DNA from 4 places in the Micromonospora sp. DT62 genome. Region 4 is predicted to be linked to each of the others. Evidence: riboswitches for the same ligand, from Rfam matches in the RefSeq annotation. Region 4 holds a riboswitch; each other region holds the start of a gene.
The links. Region 4 has a riboswitch for cyclic di-AMP ahead of ACPXCB_RS00560 (C39 family peptidase). Riboswitches for the same ligand answer to the same signal wherever they lie in the genome.
Positions count from the first base shown of each region.

Region 1: it holds a riboswitch for cyclic di-AMP, as region 4 does, so the genes downstream of both, ACPXCB_RS16310 (coiled-coil domain-containing protein) here and ACPXCB_RS00560 (C39 family peptidase) in region 4, are expected to answer to the same signal.
Region 2: it holds a riboswitch for cyclic di-AMP, as region 4 does, so the genes downstream of both, ACPXCB_RS24065 (coiled-coil domain-containing protein) here and ACPXCB_RS00560 (C39 family peptidase) in region 4, are expected to answer to the same signal.
Region 3: it holds a riboswitch for cyclic di-AMP, as region 4 does, so the genes downstream of both, ACPXCB_RS17005 (NlpC/P60 family protein) here and ACPXCB_RS00560 (C39 family peptidase) in region 4, are expected to answer to the same signal.

Region 1 covers NZ_JBNCOB010000010.1:32,848-36,496, forward strand. The annotation lists gene ACPXCB_RS16300 (HelD family protein) at 1-648, shown strand, start outside; gene ACPXCB_RS16305 (cation diffusion facilitator family transporter) at 725-1,642, shown strand; cyclic di-AMP (ydaO/yuaA leader) riboswitch at 1,796-1,927, shown strand; gene ACPXCB_RS16310 (coiled-coil domain-containing protein) at 1,941-3,026, shown strand; gene ACPXCB_RS16315 (SRPBCC family protein) at 3,118-3,585, opposite strand.
Region 2 covers NZ_JBNCOB010000021.1:52,321-55,969, reverse strand. The annotation lists gene ACPXCB_RS24075 (helix-turn-helix transcriptional regulator) at 1-20, opposite strand, end outside; gene ACPXCB_RS24070 (carbonic anhydrase) at 232-984, shown strand; gene ACPXCB_RS24065 (coiled-coil domain-containing protein) at 1,108-2,124, opposite strand; cyclic di-AMP (ydaO/yuaA leader) riboswitch at 2,128-2,259, opposite strand; gene ACPXCB_RS24060 (YibE/F family protein) at 2,426-3,649, opposite strand, start outside.
Region 3 covers NZ_JBNCOB010000011.1:1,176-4,824, reverse strand. The annotation lists gene ACPXCB_RS17015 (pyridoxamine 5'-phosphate oxidase family protein) at 1-536, opposite strand, end outside; gene dcd (dCTP deaminase) at 615-1,193, shown strand; gene ACPXCB_RS17005 (NlpC/P60 family protein) at 1,266-2,306, opposite strand; cyclic di-AMP (ydaO/yuaA leader) riboswitch at 2,319-2,452, opposite strand; gene ACPXCB_RS17000 (N-acetylmuramoyl-L-alanine amidase) at 2,754-3,649, shown strand, end outside.
Region 4 covers NZ_JBNCOB010000001.1:128,927-132,575, reverse strand. The annotation lists gene ACPXCB_RS00570 (hypothetical protein) at 17-196, shown strand; gene ACPXCB_RS00565 (acyltransferase family protein) at 193-1,431, shown strand; cyclic di-AMP (ydaO/yuaA leader) riboswitch at 1,752-1,892, shown strand; gene ACPXCB_RS00560 (C39 family peptidase) at 2,120-2,965, shown strand; gene ACPXCB_RS00555 (alpha/beta fold hydrolase) at 3,071-3,649, shown strand, end outside.

The DNA of each region.
Region 1 (3,649 bases), on a different contig from region 4:
CCGGACGACTACCGGGAGTACGCGCACGTGGTGGTCGACGAGTCGCAGGACGTCTCGCCGATGCAGTGGCGCATGATCGGCCGGCGGGGCCGGCTGGCCTCGTGGACGGTGGTGGGCGACCCGGCGCAGACGGCGTGGACGGGGGATCCGGAGGAGCTGACCCGGGCCCGGGACCAGGCGCTGGGCCGGCGCAAGCGGCACCACTTCACCCTCACCACGAACTACCGCAACTCGGCGGAGATCTTCGCGGTGGCGGCGGCCGAGATCCGCCGGCTGCACCCGGACCTGCCGCTGCCCCGGGCGGTGCGCTCCACCGGCATCGACCCGGTCGCGCTGTCGGTGCCGCCGGCTGAGCTGGAGGCCGCGGTGGTGGCGGCGGCCGGCGCGCTGCTCGCCGACGTCGAGGGCACGGTCGGGGTGATCACGCCGGTGCCGCGCCGCGACGAGGTGGCCGGCTGGCTGGGCCGGCTCGGCGCGCCGCGTTTGCAGGTGGTGACCAGCCTGGAGGCCAAGGGCATGGAGTACGACGGGGTCGTCCTCGTCGCCCCGGGCGAGATCCGGGCCGACCCGGGGTCGGGGGTGCGGACGCTCTACGTGGCGCTGTCCCGGGCCACCCAGCGGCTGACCACCGTCGACCCGATCGGCTGAGCCGACGTTACTTGCATACATAGCGATGTGAACATAGATTGAACGCGAATCCGGACGCCTGACGGAGGGTGGGCGCGTGGGCGCAGGTCATGACCACCATCACGGGTCGGTGGCGAATGCCGCGCACCGCCACCGGGGCCGGCTCTGGGCGGCGTTCGGGCTGCTCGCCGGCCTCATGGTGGTGGAGGCGGTGGCGGCCTTCCGCACGGGCTCGCTGGCCCTGCTGAGCGACGCCGGGCACATGTTCACCGACGTGCTCGGCATCGGCATGGCGCTCGCGGCGATCGCCGCCACCCGGCGGGCGGGCGCCGACCCGCAGCGCACCTTCGGCCTCTACCGGCTGGAGGTGCTGGCCGCACTGGCCAACGCCGTCCTGCTCTCCGGCGTCGCGGTCTACGTCGTGATCGAGGCGGTGCGCCGCTTCGGCGACCCGCCGGTGGTGCTGGCCGGCCCGATGCTGGTGGTCGCCGTGCTCGGCCTGCTCGCCAACATCGGCGCCTTCGCGCTGCTGCGCTCCGGGGCGAAGGAGAGCATCAACGTCCACGGGGCGTACCTGGAGGTGCTCGGCGACCTGCTGGGGTCACTCGGCGTGATCGGGGCCGCCCTGCTGATCGCCACCACCGGCTGGTGGTGGGCGGACCCCCTGGTGGCGGTCGCGATCGGGGTGTTCATCCTGCCGCGCACCTGGCGGCTCGGGCGGGCCGCGCTGCGCATCCTGGTGCAGGCCGCGCCGGAGCACCTCCAGGTGACCGCGGTGCACGACCGGCTGGCCGCCGTGCCCGGCGTCGCCGAGGTGCACGACCTGCACGTCTGGACGCTGACCTCCGGAATGGAGGTGGCCTCGGCCCACCTGACCATGGCACCCGGCGCGGAGGTCGGCGCGGTGCTGGGCGCCGCCCGGGCCGCGCTGCACGACGACTTCCACATCGAGCACGCCACGTTGCAGATCGAGCCCGGAGCGTCGCGCGGGGCCTGCGGGTCGGTTGAGTGGTAATGAGGACAGCCTTAAATCTGGGAGAGTATTGTGCGCTTATGCCGGATTTGACTGTTAGTGGACGTACACCCTGCGTCACCTGCGCTGCATCAGTCACACCGGCACCGGTAGGCTCGGCTTCGGCCTCCGCCAGGCGGCACCCACCGGTGCCGGCGGTGGCCGCCGCCTAATCGCCCGGCGGGGCGAACCGGGGAACCAAGTTCGTGGGGTGCATCCGCGTCAGCGGTAGGGATCTTCCGTCCCGAACCCGTCAGCTAACCCGGTCGGCGGCTGACGGAAGGACACCTGCATGCCAGTGATGGCACCTGTACGACGACGTGCCGCCCGGACGGCGGCCCTGATCGCCACGATGCTCGCCCTCGGCGCCGCGGTGGCTCCGGTCACCGCCGCCCCGGCGGCGGCCGCCACCCGGGCCGGCCTGCTCGCCGCAGCTCCCGGCCAGGACGAGGAGGGCGGCACCCCCGCCCTGCGGGCCCAGTTGGAGGCCGCCAGCAAGGGCTACCTCGACGCCAAGCGCGCCCTGGACACGTCGGCCAAGCGGCAGCAGCAGCTCGCCACGCAGCTCAAGACCACCGAGGTCGAGCTGGCCGCGCACACCGCCAGGGTCGGCGAGATCGCGGGGGCGGCCTACCGCACCGGTCGGCTCAGCGTGGCGTCCGCCCTGCTCAACAGCAGCTCGCCGGACGGCTTCATGGACCGCGCCGCCGCCCTCGACGCGGTGGCCGCCAAGGAGGACCGGGCCCTGCGCGAACTCCAGGAGACCCGGGACGAGGCCACCCGCACCAAGCTCGCCCTGGACGGCGAGATCCGGGAGCAGCGCAAGCAGGTCACCGTGATGGCCAAGCGCAAGGAGCAGGCCGAACGGGCGCTGACGGTCGCCAACCGCGAGCAGCAGCAACAGCGGCAGCAGTCCACGGGGGCGGGCACCTCGCCGGGCGGCACCTCCAGCAAGACGGCGAAGGCGGCCCCGCGCAACTCCGACGGCTCCTGGCCGCGCGAGTCGTGCAGCGTCAACGACCCCACCCCCGCCAACGGCTGTATCACCCCGCGCACCCTGCACGCGCTCAACCAGGCCAAGGCGGCGGGCTTCACCCGCTACGTCTCCTGCTACCGCCCCGGCGGCTCGGGCGAGCACCCGAAGGGCCGGGCCTGCGACTTCGCGGCCCAGAAGGGCGGCTTCGGCGGCGACGCCACCGGCGGCGACCGGACGTACGGCAACAACCTGTCGGCGTACTTCGTGCGCAACGCCGACCGGCTCGCCGTGCTCTACGTGATCTGGTACAGGCAGATCTGGCTGCCCAGCAGCGGATGGAAGTCGTACAGCGGAGCCAACGGCGACCCGTCCAGCGACCACACCAACCACGTGCACCTGTCGGTCTACTGACGCCCGCGCCCCGGTCCCCCGCCCGTCGCGGGTCACCGGGGCGCGGCGGCGTCCGCCGCCTCCAGCCACTGCGGCCGGGCCCGTCCGGCGGTCAGTCGGCCGGCGGCCCAGGCGGGCTCGTGTCGAGGGCCACGGCGAGGCGGGCGGCCAGCCCGAGGTGGGCGGCGCGGGCCTGGCGGAACGCGTAGCCGAAGAGCGGCGCGGGCGCGGCGAGGGTGATCTCGACCTCGATGCGGACCACGCCGTCGGGCTCCGCCCGCAGCCGGGTGTGGTTGCGCACCGTGGTGGCAGGCCACTGCCGGGCCACGGTGACGATCTCGTCGGGATCGTCGACGAGGACGTCGGCCCGGTAGGTGATCGGCAGGCGCACCGGCCCGGCGGCCAGTCGATCGGTGATGTCGTAGCTGGCCCGCGCGCCAGGACGGGGCGGCACCCGGCGGACCCGGACGATCAGCGGGTGCAGGTCCTCCTGCCGGGTGGGGTCGGCGAGCAGCGCCGCGGCCTCCGCGAGGGAACAGCGTGCCTGGACGGTGTAGCTGAAGGAACTTCGCCTGAGCACGCCGTCTCCCCAGCGTCGGTGGTCGCCCGATCGTCGCGCATGCCGGGCCCCCTGGCAACGCCGC
Region 2 (3,649 bases), on a different contig from region 4:
GTCGTCGCCATGCCCGCCATCGTATGGCCCCTGCTTCGTGTTTTCCTGCGCGCCCTCGCGGCCGACGGACGCGCGGAGGCCCGGCCGCCGTCGCGCCAGGGCCGCCGAACACATGAAATGCATATCACGCATCCCTTGACGTATCTTGCAGTGCGTGTGACGGTGGTGGCAGCCCGCGTCCAGCGTCGGCCCGGGTGACCAGGCCGTTCACGTGAGGTAGCGAGGTGTGGGATGAGTCGTCCCGGATCGCCAGGAACGCAACCCGGCCCGGAGCGGACGCTCCCGGTGCCGGCCACGGCCGGGGCCCCGGCCGACGTCGGCACCGCGTTCGCCGTCCCCACGAGTCCCAGGCAGGCGCTCGCCGAGCTGCACGCCGGCAACCGGCGGTTCGTGACCGGCGCCCCGCGCCACCCCAACCAGGACGCCGGGCACCGCGCCGCGGTCGCCGACGGGCAGCACCCCTTCGCGGTGATCGTCGGTTGTTCCGACTCCCGGCTCGCCGCCGAGATCATCTTCGACCGCGGCCTCGGTGACCTCTTCGTGGTCCGCACCGCCGGGCACACCATCGGTCCCGAGGTGCTGGGCAGCGTGGAGTACGCCGTCACGGTCCTGGGCACGCCGCTGGTGGTGGTGCTGGGGCACGACTCCTGCGGGGCCGTCCAGGCGGCGCGTACGGCGGACGCCACCGGCACCCCGCCGGTCGGGCACCTGTGCGCCGTGGTGGACGCCGTGGTGCCGAGCCTGCGCCGGGCCGCCGCCGAGGGCGTGGACGACATCGACGGGATCGTCGACATCCACATCGCGCACACCGTCGAGGCGATGCTGGGCCGCTCCGCCGTCCTCGCCGTGGAGGTGGCCGCCGGCCGCTGCGGGGTGGTCGGCATGTCGTACCGGCTGACCGCCGGCGAGGTGCGGACGGTGGCCGAGGTGCCCGCCCGTACGGCCGACGCGCCGGAGACGGCGGCCAGCGCCGCGCTCGCCTGAACAACCGCCCACCGCCCGCCCGTCACCGCCGTGGCGGGCGGGTCCGTACGACGAGACAGGGCCGCCCCGCGTTCGGCGGGGCGGCCCTGTCCGCGCTCTCGGCTGTGCCGCGCGTGTGCGTGTCTACCAGAGCGACACGTGGACGTGGTCGGTGTGGTTCGACGGACCGCTGTAGGAACTCCAGCCCGTCGCCGGGAACCAGATCTGTCTGTTCCAGATCACGTAGTAGACGCCGAGCCGGTCGGCGTTGCGGACCAGGAACGCGGTCAGGTTGTTGCCGTACATGTAGGTGTCGTCGTTGTGCCAGGGGGAGAAGCCGCTCCTCTGCAGCGACCAGTCGCAGGCCCGGCCCTTCGGGTGCTCGTACGGCCCGCCGGAGCGGTAACAGCCGACGAACCGGTTGAAGCCGGCCCGCTTGACCTCCTTGTACATGTGCAGGGTGCGCGCGGTGATGCGGCCGGAGGTGGTGGGGTCGTCCTCGGTGGGTGACAGCGGCGTCCAGTCGCCGTCGGCTGCCCGCCCCGGCGCGATCTTCGCCACCGGCGAGGTGGCGACCACCTTGCCACTGGTCAGCCCTCTGCCGCCGACCAGCGCGAGCGCCTTCTCCGCCTCCCGCTTGCCGCGCGCGATCTCGTTCGTCAGCTTCTGCTGTTCGCGGACCTCGGTGTCGAGCGCCAGCTTGGCCTGCTCGGCGCGGTCCTTGACCGCGTTCACCTCGGCGAGCTTCTTGGAGTTGACCAGGTTGAGCTCGTCGAGGGCGGCGGCGCGCTTGACGAACGAGTCGGGGCTGGCGGTGTCCAGCAGCATGGACACCGCGCCGATCCGCCCGGTGCGGTAGGACTGGGCGGCGATCTGGCTGACCTGGGGGGCCAGCGCGTTCAGTTCGGCCTGCGCCCGGGAGACCTCCAGGGCCAGTTCGAGTTGGCGCTTCTTCGAATTGGCCAGCTTCGCCTTGGCCTGCACGTAGGACCGGTTCCGGGCCTCGATGAGGTCGTCGAGCAGCTTGGGCTCGTCGTCCCCGTGCCCGGAGGGCTTGGGCGGGGTGGGCGCGGCCGCTGCCGGGAGAGGCCCGGCGAAGACCGCCAGGGCGGCGAGTACGGCCACCACGGGCGTCAACCAGCGGCGTAGGGGTGCCGTCACAGTTTTCCCTTCCGTCGACCGCCGACCGGGTTAGCTGACGGGTTCGGGGCGGAAGTGGCCCCTACCGCTGTCGCGGATTCACCCCACGTACCTGGGTCCCCGGTTCGCCTCGCGGCGATTGGGCGGCGGCACCGCAGGCGCCGCTGCGCGCCTTCGGCGGTGACCGGCAGCGAGGTTACCCGAGAACGCTCCCGGGGATCTACGTCCCTAAGCCGACTAAATGCGTTATTTCGTAATGGCGGACGGTGAGCAGTGACGCGTTTATCAGGTCGAACGTTCTGTTCGGTCACGCTGAGGAGCGTCACCATGCGATGTCCGTACTTCTGCCCCCGGCGGGCGCGGCGGACGGCGTGTCCCCACGCGGCCCGCTGAGGGCCTCCAGCGCCTCGGACCGGTCGGTGGCCGGCCGGGGCGTCGGCGCGGGCGTGGCGCGGTCGCTGGCGTCCCCGCCGCGTCGGCCGGCCGTGGTCACCAGGGCCGCCAGCGCGGTGGTCAGCGGCACGGCGGCGATCAGGCCCAGGGTGGCGACCGCGCTGCGGACGATCTCCTGGGCGAGGAACTCGCTGGTGAGAAGCTGGGTCACCGCCCGCGAGTCGGCGGTCAGCAGGAGCAGCACCGGCAGCGAGGCACCGGCGTACGCCAGCACGATGGTGTTCACCGTCGAGGCGATGTGCGCCCGGCCGACCCGGGTCGCCGCCCGGTAGAGCTGTGTCCGGGACAGCCCGGGGTTGGCGTGCGCCAGCTCGGTGACCGTGGCGGCCTGGGTCACCGTGACGTCGTCCAGCACGCCGAGGGAGCCGATGATGATGCCGGCCAGCAGCAGCCCGTGCAGGTCGACGTCGGCCTGGTACATCGACAGCGTGGTGGCGTCCTCGGAGCCGAACCCGGTCAGGTGGGTCGCGGCGGTGGCGATCGTGCCGAGGACACCGGTCAGCACCAGGCTGCCCAGCGTGCCGAGCACGGCGACCGAGGTCTGCGCGGTCACGCCGTGGGTCAGGTAGAGCACCACGAACATGATCAGAGCGGCGCCGACGACCGCGACCAGCAGGGGCGGGTTCCCGGCGCTGATGCCCGGCAGCACGAAGGTCAGCAGGATGGCGAAGCTCGCCGCCAGGCCGGCCAGCGCGGCCAGCCCGCGCCACCGCCCGAAGGCGACGATGGCGGCCGCGAAGAGCGCCACCAGCCAGACCAGCGGCTCGCCGCGCTGGTGCTCGGCGATGTTGTAGGTGCTGGCCGTGGGGTCGGCGGGGTCGGTGAGCTCGACCAGGATGATCTCGTCGTCCACGGCGACGGTCGGCGCGCCGGGGCCCGCGGGCACCGGCGTCTCCACCTGCTGGCCGGCGTCGGGGCCGTCCTGCACCTGCACGGTGACCGTGCCGCAGGGGCCCTGCGACGCGTCGGGGCTTCCCTCCGGGGCCTCCGGGGCGGGCGGGCACGGCTCCGTCACCACCCGGGTCACCGTGCCGTGGTAGCGGGGCGCGTCGGTGCCGGTCGCCGGGTCGGGCGCGTCCCACGGCCACAGCAC
Region 3 (3,649 bases), on a different contig from region 4:
GCGGCGTGGTCGCCGACGCGCCCCGACCGGGTCTCGGGCACCAGCGCGGTGCCGACGTCGGCCGCGCGGGGGTCGAGCCACACCTGCACGGCGGGCCGGCCGTGCCACTCGCTGGCGCCGCCCGCGACGCCGGACTCGCGGCGGGCCAGCATCGCCACGTCGACGGTGAACTCGAAGACCCGCCAGTCGACCTGCGGCGCGGCCCGGTGGCTGCGGGCCAGCCGGGCGACCCGCGCCGGGTCGGTCACCGGGCGGGCGTGGCCAGCGACGTAGGCTTCGTCGTCGCTCTCCTCGGGCGGGAACGAATGCAGCGCGTAGCGGCCGTCGCGCTCCAGGTCGCGCCGCTTGGGCGAGTCGACGACGAAGCAGAAGAGCCCCTCGTCGGTGATCACCGGGGAGACCGGGTGCACCCGGGGACCGCCGTCGGCGCGGACGGTGGCCAGGTAGCCGAAGCCCGGCCCGTACTGCTGCATGAGGAGGCGGATCCCGTCGGCGAGGCGGGGCTCGTCGGCGGCGAATTCGGACCAGGAAGCCATGCCGGCATTCTATCGAACAATTGTACGAAGATGCACTCCGACACGCAGGTCACGCGTGTCGGTCGCTAAGGTGTGCGGATGCTGCTCTCCGACCGCGACCTGGCCTCCGAGATCGAGGCGGGGACGCTCGCGCTGGAGCCGTTCGAGCCCGCGCTGGTGCAACCGTCCAGCATCGACGTACGCCTGGACAAGCACTTCCGGGTCTTCAACAACCACCTCTACACCCACATCGACCCCGCGCAGCAGCAGGACGACCTCACGTCGATGGTCGAGGTGCCCGACGGCGAGCCGTACGTGCTGCATCCGGGCGAGTTCGTGCTCGCCTCGACGCTGGAGGTGATCACGCTCGGCGACCAGCTCGCCGGCCGCCTGGAGGGGAAGAGCTCACTGGGCCGGTTGGGCCTGCTCACCCACTCCACGGCGGGCTTCATCGACCCGGGCTTCTCCGGTCACGTGACCCTCGAACTGTCCAACGTCGCCAACCTGCCGATCACCCTCTGGCCGGGCATGAAGATCGGCCAGCTCTGCATCTTCCGGCTCTCGTCGCCGGCGCAGCATCCGTACGGCTCGGCCGTCTACGGCTCGCGCTACCAGGGGCAGCGCGGCCCGACCCCGAGCCGCTCCTGGCAGCACTGGCGCACCTGGCCCACCCGCTGACCCGGGCCGCTACGTGTCAGGAAGGGCACCTTCCTCTACCGGATCCGTCAGGAAGGTGCCCTTCCTTGCACCTCAGCCGGGCCGGCCGTAGCTGTGGATCGGGCCGTCGTCGACCTTCTTCATCCTGATCGGCACCCCGGCCCGGGAGGCGTGCACCACCCAGCCCCCGCCGACGTACATGCCGACGTGGTGCAGGTCGCTGTAGTAGAAGACGAGGTCGCCCGGGCGCAGCTCGCCCCGGCTGACGGACGCGGTGGCCCGCCGCTGCTGCGCGGCGTTGTGCGGCAGCGACACCCCCGCCTTCGCCCAGGCGGCGAGCATCAGGCCGGAGCAGTCGTACGAGTTCGGCCCCTCGGCGCCCCAGACGTAGGGCTTGCCGATCTGCGCGCAGGCGAACTTCACGGCGGTGCCGGCCGGGCCGCCGGGATAGCCGGCCGGGCAGGGGGCGGGGCGCAGCGGCCCGCCGCCGCCGTTGCCGTAGACCCGCAGCCGCAGCTTCTGCAACCGGTCGATCTCGGCGTTGATCTGCTTCTTCTTCGCCGCGAGCTGGGCCTCGGTGCGGCTGAGCTGGACGACCATCTCGTCCAGCGGCGCCTTCTTGGCGGCCAGCCGGTCGCGCAGCTCGGCGACCTGCCGCACGTCCTGCTGCTGGTGCTGGGCGAACTGGTCGAGCAGCTCGAGCTGCCCGATCATCTCGCTCGGTGAGCGGCTGCCCAGCAGGGCGTTGACGGCGGAGACGTTCTCGCCCTTGTAGGCGCGGGCCGCCAGCGCGCCGACCTTCTCCATCGCCTGGTCGACCTGCTTCTCCAGGGGACCGATCTGCGCGGCGAGCGCGTCGGCCTGCTTTCGCCTGGCGGCCAGGTCCTGTCGGGTGGCGTTGTGCCGTTCGATGATCGGTTCGAGCTTGTTCCAGTCCTCGTCGATCTGCCGCTCGATCTCGGCGACCGTCGGTTCGGCGTGGGCCGCCGTGGCGCCGCCGGTCAGGACGACGGCGAACGCGGCCAGGGCGGCGAGGGCGGTGGTGCAGCGGTACCAGCGTGGGCGCGGCGCAGCCGTCACCGGGTCGGCGAGGGCCGACCGGGCCGACGGTGGCCGCGGGGCATGGTGTGCCACCGGGCTTCGTACTCCTTCTTCCGTACCGCCTACCGGGTTAGCTGACGGGTTCGGGCGGGAAGGGGCGCCCTACCGCAGGACTGCGGATTCACCCCGGGGAACATGGGTCCCCGGCTCGCTCGGGAGCGACTCGGCGGTGTCGGACCGTCACCGCCCTGGTTGGACGGAATGTCACCGGCCGACGAAGGACCAGAGTAGAGACGACCGTTATCGATCCGCAACCCTACGGGCAGTGACACTCCGTACCCACCCGGGTCGGGCGGTTCCGCAACCCGGGCAACGAAGATTTCCTTCCTTCTGAAGTGTCTGACGGAAAGGTATTGACCAGAGGCGGCGGGCGGGGCGAAGGTGACCCCACCTTTGCCCGTCCGAACTGGGGGTCTGATGCACCTGTCAGCGACATCGAGGAGCAGACGCGTCCTGCTGGCCGCCGCCGTGGCAGCCGCCATGGCGACGACGCCGCTCACCGCCGCCGGATCCGCCGCCGCGGCAGCGCCGGTGAACGACCGGCAGCAGCAGTACGCCGCCGCGGCCGCCGAGTACGGCGTACCGGAGAGCGTCCTGCTCGGGGTCTCCTACCTGCAGTCCCGCTGGGACACCAACGCCGGCACGCCGAGCACCAGCGGCGGCTACGGACCGATGCACCTCACCGACGCCGAGCACGTCGCCGCCCTCGCCGGCGGCACGCACCACGACGAGGGCACCGAGGACCCGCGCGGCGACGACTCCCGCCCGTCCCTGGCCGAGGCCGGCGAGCCGCCGGCCGCCACGCCGCCCGCCGAGGCCGCGCTGCGGACCGTCGACGCCGCCGCCGACCTGACCGGCGCCAGCGAGGAGTCGCTGCGGACGGACGTCACGGCCAACATCCGGGGCGGCGCGGCGCTGCTGGCCGCGTACCAGAAGGAGATCGGCGCCCCGGTCGGCGCCGGCACCGACCCGGCGACCTGGTACGGCGCGGTGGCCCGGTACTCCGGCGCGGACAGCGCCGACGCCGCGGCGGCCTTCGCCAACGAGGTGTACGCCACCATCGCCACGGGCGACAGCCGGGTGACCGACGACGGGCAGCGGGTCACGCTGGCCGGCCGGGCGGTCCAGCCGGACCGCTCCTGGCTGGACCGGCTGCGCCTGCGCAAGCTCGCCCGACCGGACGGGCTGGAGTGCCCGAGCGACATCTCCTGCGAGTGGATCCCGGCGCCGTACGAGAACTACGGCCCCACCCTGGGCGACTACGGCAACCACGACCTGGGCAACCGTCCCACCCAGCAGAAGATCGAGTACATCGTCATCCACGACACCGAGGGCTACTTCGGTCCCAGCGTCAACCTGGTCAAGGACCCGAAGCG
Region 4 (3,649 bases):
GCGACGATCACCCCGGATGGGGCGCAACGGTCGCTTCCGGACGGGACGGAAGGATCAGCAGGAGCGGCGGGTATGGTGCCCGGCGGGCGGTGCCGACCGGAGCCGCAAGGGGCGTCCTCCCGGGACGCCCGACGACGGGGTCGAGGAGGAGACGTACGTGCTGGTGACCCTGCGGATCGTCGGGATGCCGGCATGAACGACGCCGCGACCGTCACGCCGGCCACCCGGCCCGCGTCCCCGGCCAGCCGCCTGCCGTCGCTGACCGGGCTGCGCTGGGTCGCCGCCCTGCTCGTCTTCGGGTTCCACGTCGCGACGATGGGCATCATCGCCGAGCCCGGCCAGAAGGCCGTCGTGGACTGGGCCTTCGCCCTCGGCCTGTCGGGCGTGCAGTTCTTCTTCATCCTCAGCGGCTTCGTGCTGGTCTGGTCGGCCCGACCCACCGACACCCGTCGGGCGTTCTGGCGGCGCCGGGTGGCCAAGATCTGGCCGAGCCACGTGGTGCTGTGGGTGGCGGCCCTGGCGGTCGCGGCCTGGTTCGCCGACCCCGTGGACCGGTTCGTCGCGGTGGAGAACCTGTTCCTCCTCCAGGCGTGGGACCCGCGGCCGGGCCACTTCTACAGCATCAACACGGTCAGCTGGTCGCTGTCCTGCGAGTTCTTCTTCTACCTCTGCCTGCCGTTGGCGCTGCCGCTGATCCGCCGGGCCCGGCCGTGGGCCCTGTGGGCCGTCGTGGTCGCGGTGCCGCTGCTCATCCTGGCGCTCTGGCCGGCCCAGGCGCTGGTGCCCGAGGAGAGCCGCTGGTGGTTCACCCAGGTCTTCCCGCCGGTGCGGTCGCTGGAGTTCTGGATGGGCGTCGCCGCCGCCGAGCTGATGCGGCGTGGCCGGTGGCGTGGGCCGGGCCTGCCGCTGGCCAGCCTGCTCTTCGTGGTGACCTGGGTGGTCGCCGCGCAGTGGGTGCGCGCCGAACTGTGGGCGGCGCTGCTCTCGGTGGCGTACATCCTGGTCATCGCCGCGGCGGCGGACGCGGACGTGCGCGGGCGGCGCTCGCCGTGGCGGTCCCGGCCGATGGTCTGGCTGGGCGAGGTCTCCTTCGCCTTCTATCTGGTGCACGTCCTCGTGATGATCACCGTCCTGCGGCTCACCGGCGACTGGGGCGTCGGCTTCACCGGCTGGTGGGGGCCGGCGGTGGTGCTCGGCTTCCTGCTGGTCAACCTGGCCCTGGCCGGCCTGTTGCACCGTCTCGTCGAGACGCCGATGATGCGGCTGCTCACTCCGCGCAGGCCGGTCCGGACGCCGCGGGACGGGGACGGCGCCGGGAAGGACCCCGGCGGCCGCGGGGCGGCGCCGGGGGACCGGGGCAACGCCGTGCCGCGCCCCCGGGCCGCCGACCCGCAGGACGACCACCGACCGACGTACGCCGACTCGCGCTGAGACGCCCCGGCGGCTGGAGAGTCCGGGCGACGAAATCCCGACCGTTTCGGTGACGCCGGTCACCACGTCGGCGAACCGGTCATCCGGCGCGGCCCGGTCGATTCCCGCCGGGGTTTCGGCGCCGATGTCCGCCACTTGTCCCATTGTCGCCCGGAGGCGCGCACAGAAACGGTCGTCCCATTGAGTCGCGTCAGTGGCGAAGTGCCCGCAAAAATTGTTTGCCGATCAAGGTTTAGGCAGGTGGGGCGGGGTTGGCAGGGCGTGGGCCGGCCAGTAATGTCGGCGCGTCCGGTGCGGTACCCGATCGCCAGAGGCGACGCCGCGCCGACCCGCCTAATCGTGAACGACGAACCGGGGACCCAGTGCTCGTTGGGGTGAATCCGTGGGCCGTGGGCCCGTGGTAGGGCGTTCTTCCCGCCCGAATCCGTCAGCTAACCCGGTCGGCGGTGTCGGAAGGAGTTCCATCTTCATGCCACACCCGTACACCCCTCGGTTGTGCCGCCGTCTCCACGGCGCCGCGGTGACCGCGCTCGTCCGCCCGCAGGTCATGAGCTGACCCGCCGGTCACCGTCCGTCGCCCGGCGTCCCGGGCGCATCCCCTGAGTGGCCCACCACCCGCCCGGACGCCCGTCCGCGCGGTCGGTCCGCCCTGCCCTCGGCGCGGACCGACGGCCGCTACCCCGAGCCCGTGGAGGAAACCGTGAAGCACCACCTCAAGCGACAGCTGCGTCGCCTCACGTCCGAGCGTCCGTACCAGCTGGCCGCCGCGTCCGCCGCGGCGCTCGTGCTGGCGTCGGGCACGGGCGCGCTGCTGGCCGGAACCGACGAGGCCCCCGCCGCCGCGCCGGCCCCGGTGGCCGCGACCGAACTGCGGGACGACGCGGCGGCCTCGCGCAGCCAGGCCCGGGTCGCGCCCGCCCCGTCCAGCGCCGCCCCGGCCGCGTCCAGCGCCGCCCCGTCGGCCAGCGCGTCCAGCGCCGCCCCGGACCCGGACCTGACCCGCAAGCCGGAGCCGCCGAAGCCGCCGGCCGCCAAGAGCCTGGACTACGACTACCAGGCCCAGACGACCTTCTACAACTGTGGTCCGGCGGCCGTCCGGCACGCCCTCAGCGCCGCCGGCATCGCGCGCAGCCAGGACGCCCTCGGTGCCCAGTTGGGCACCGACCAGATGGGCACCGACTCGGCCCAGGACACCACCCGCGTGCTGAACGCGACGGTGAAGGGCGAGCCGTACCGGACCCGGATGATCCCCGGTGGCGCCGCCACCCCGGCCCAGATGGACCGGCTCCAGGCCGACGTCGTCGCGGCCATCGCCGACGGGCGGGGGGTCGTGGTCAATGTCGCCGGCAGCGCCACGGACACCGACGGCGGCTGGCACTCCTTCCCCGGCGGCCACTACATCGCGGTGGTCGGCTACCAGGACGGGGGACGGCTGGTGAAGATCGCCGACTCGGCGAACCCGGCGACCGCGTCGTACTGGATCAGCACCATCGCCCTGGCGAACTGGGCCGCCACCCGCGGCTACTCCGCCTGAGCGACGCCGTCGGGCGTCGGCTCCCCACCCGGGGGGTCGGCGCCCGATGTCGTGTCCGGGTCACGGCCCTCGCCCGCGGCGTCCGACGGGTGGCACACTGCGCCCATGGTCGATGAGTCGGGTGACCGGGACGGCCGGCGGGTGCTCCTGCTGCTGCACGGCATGGGCGCGACCGGCGACGTGTGGCTGCCCTGGGCGCCGCTGCTGGAGCGTCGGTGGGCGGGGCGGTGGCTGGCGCCGGACCTCGCCGGCCACGGCTGGTCGCCGCCGCTGCCGGAGTACTCCTTCCCGGGGCTGGCCGCGCGGATCGCCGCGGGGCTCGCGGCGGGCGACCGGCTGGTCGTGCTGGGGCACTCCCTCGGCGGGGTGGTCGGACTGGCGCTGGCCGCCCGGGGCGCCGGGCTGCCCGTCGACGCCGTCGTCGGGCTCGGCATCAAGGCCGTCTGGTCGCCGGCGGAGCTGGCCAAGGCGGGTGAGCTGGCGGCCCGGCCGGTGACCTGGTTCGCCAGCCGGGACGAGGCGGCCCGCCGCTACCTGCGGGTGGCCGGCCTGACCGGGCTCTTCGCCCCGGAGCACCCCGTCGTGGAGGCGGGGCTGCGGCAGGTCGACGGCCGCTGGCGGCTGGCGATGGACCCGGCCGCGTTCGGCGTGGGCGCGCCGGACCTGCCCGCCCTGCTGGCGGCG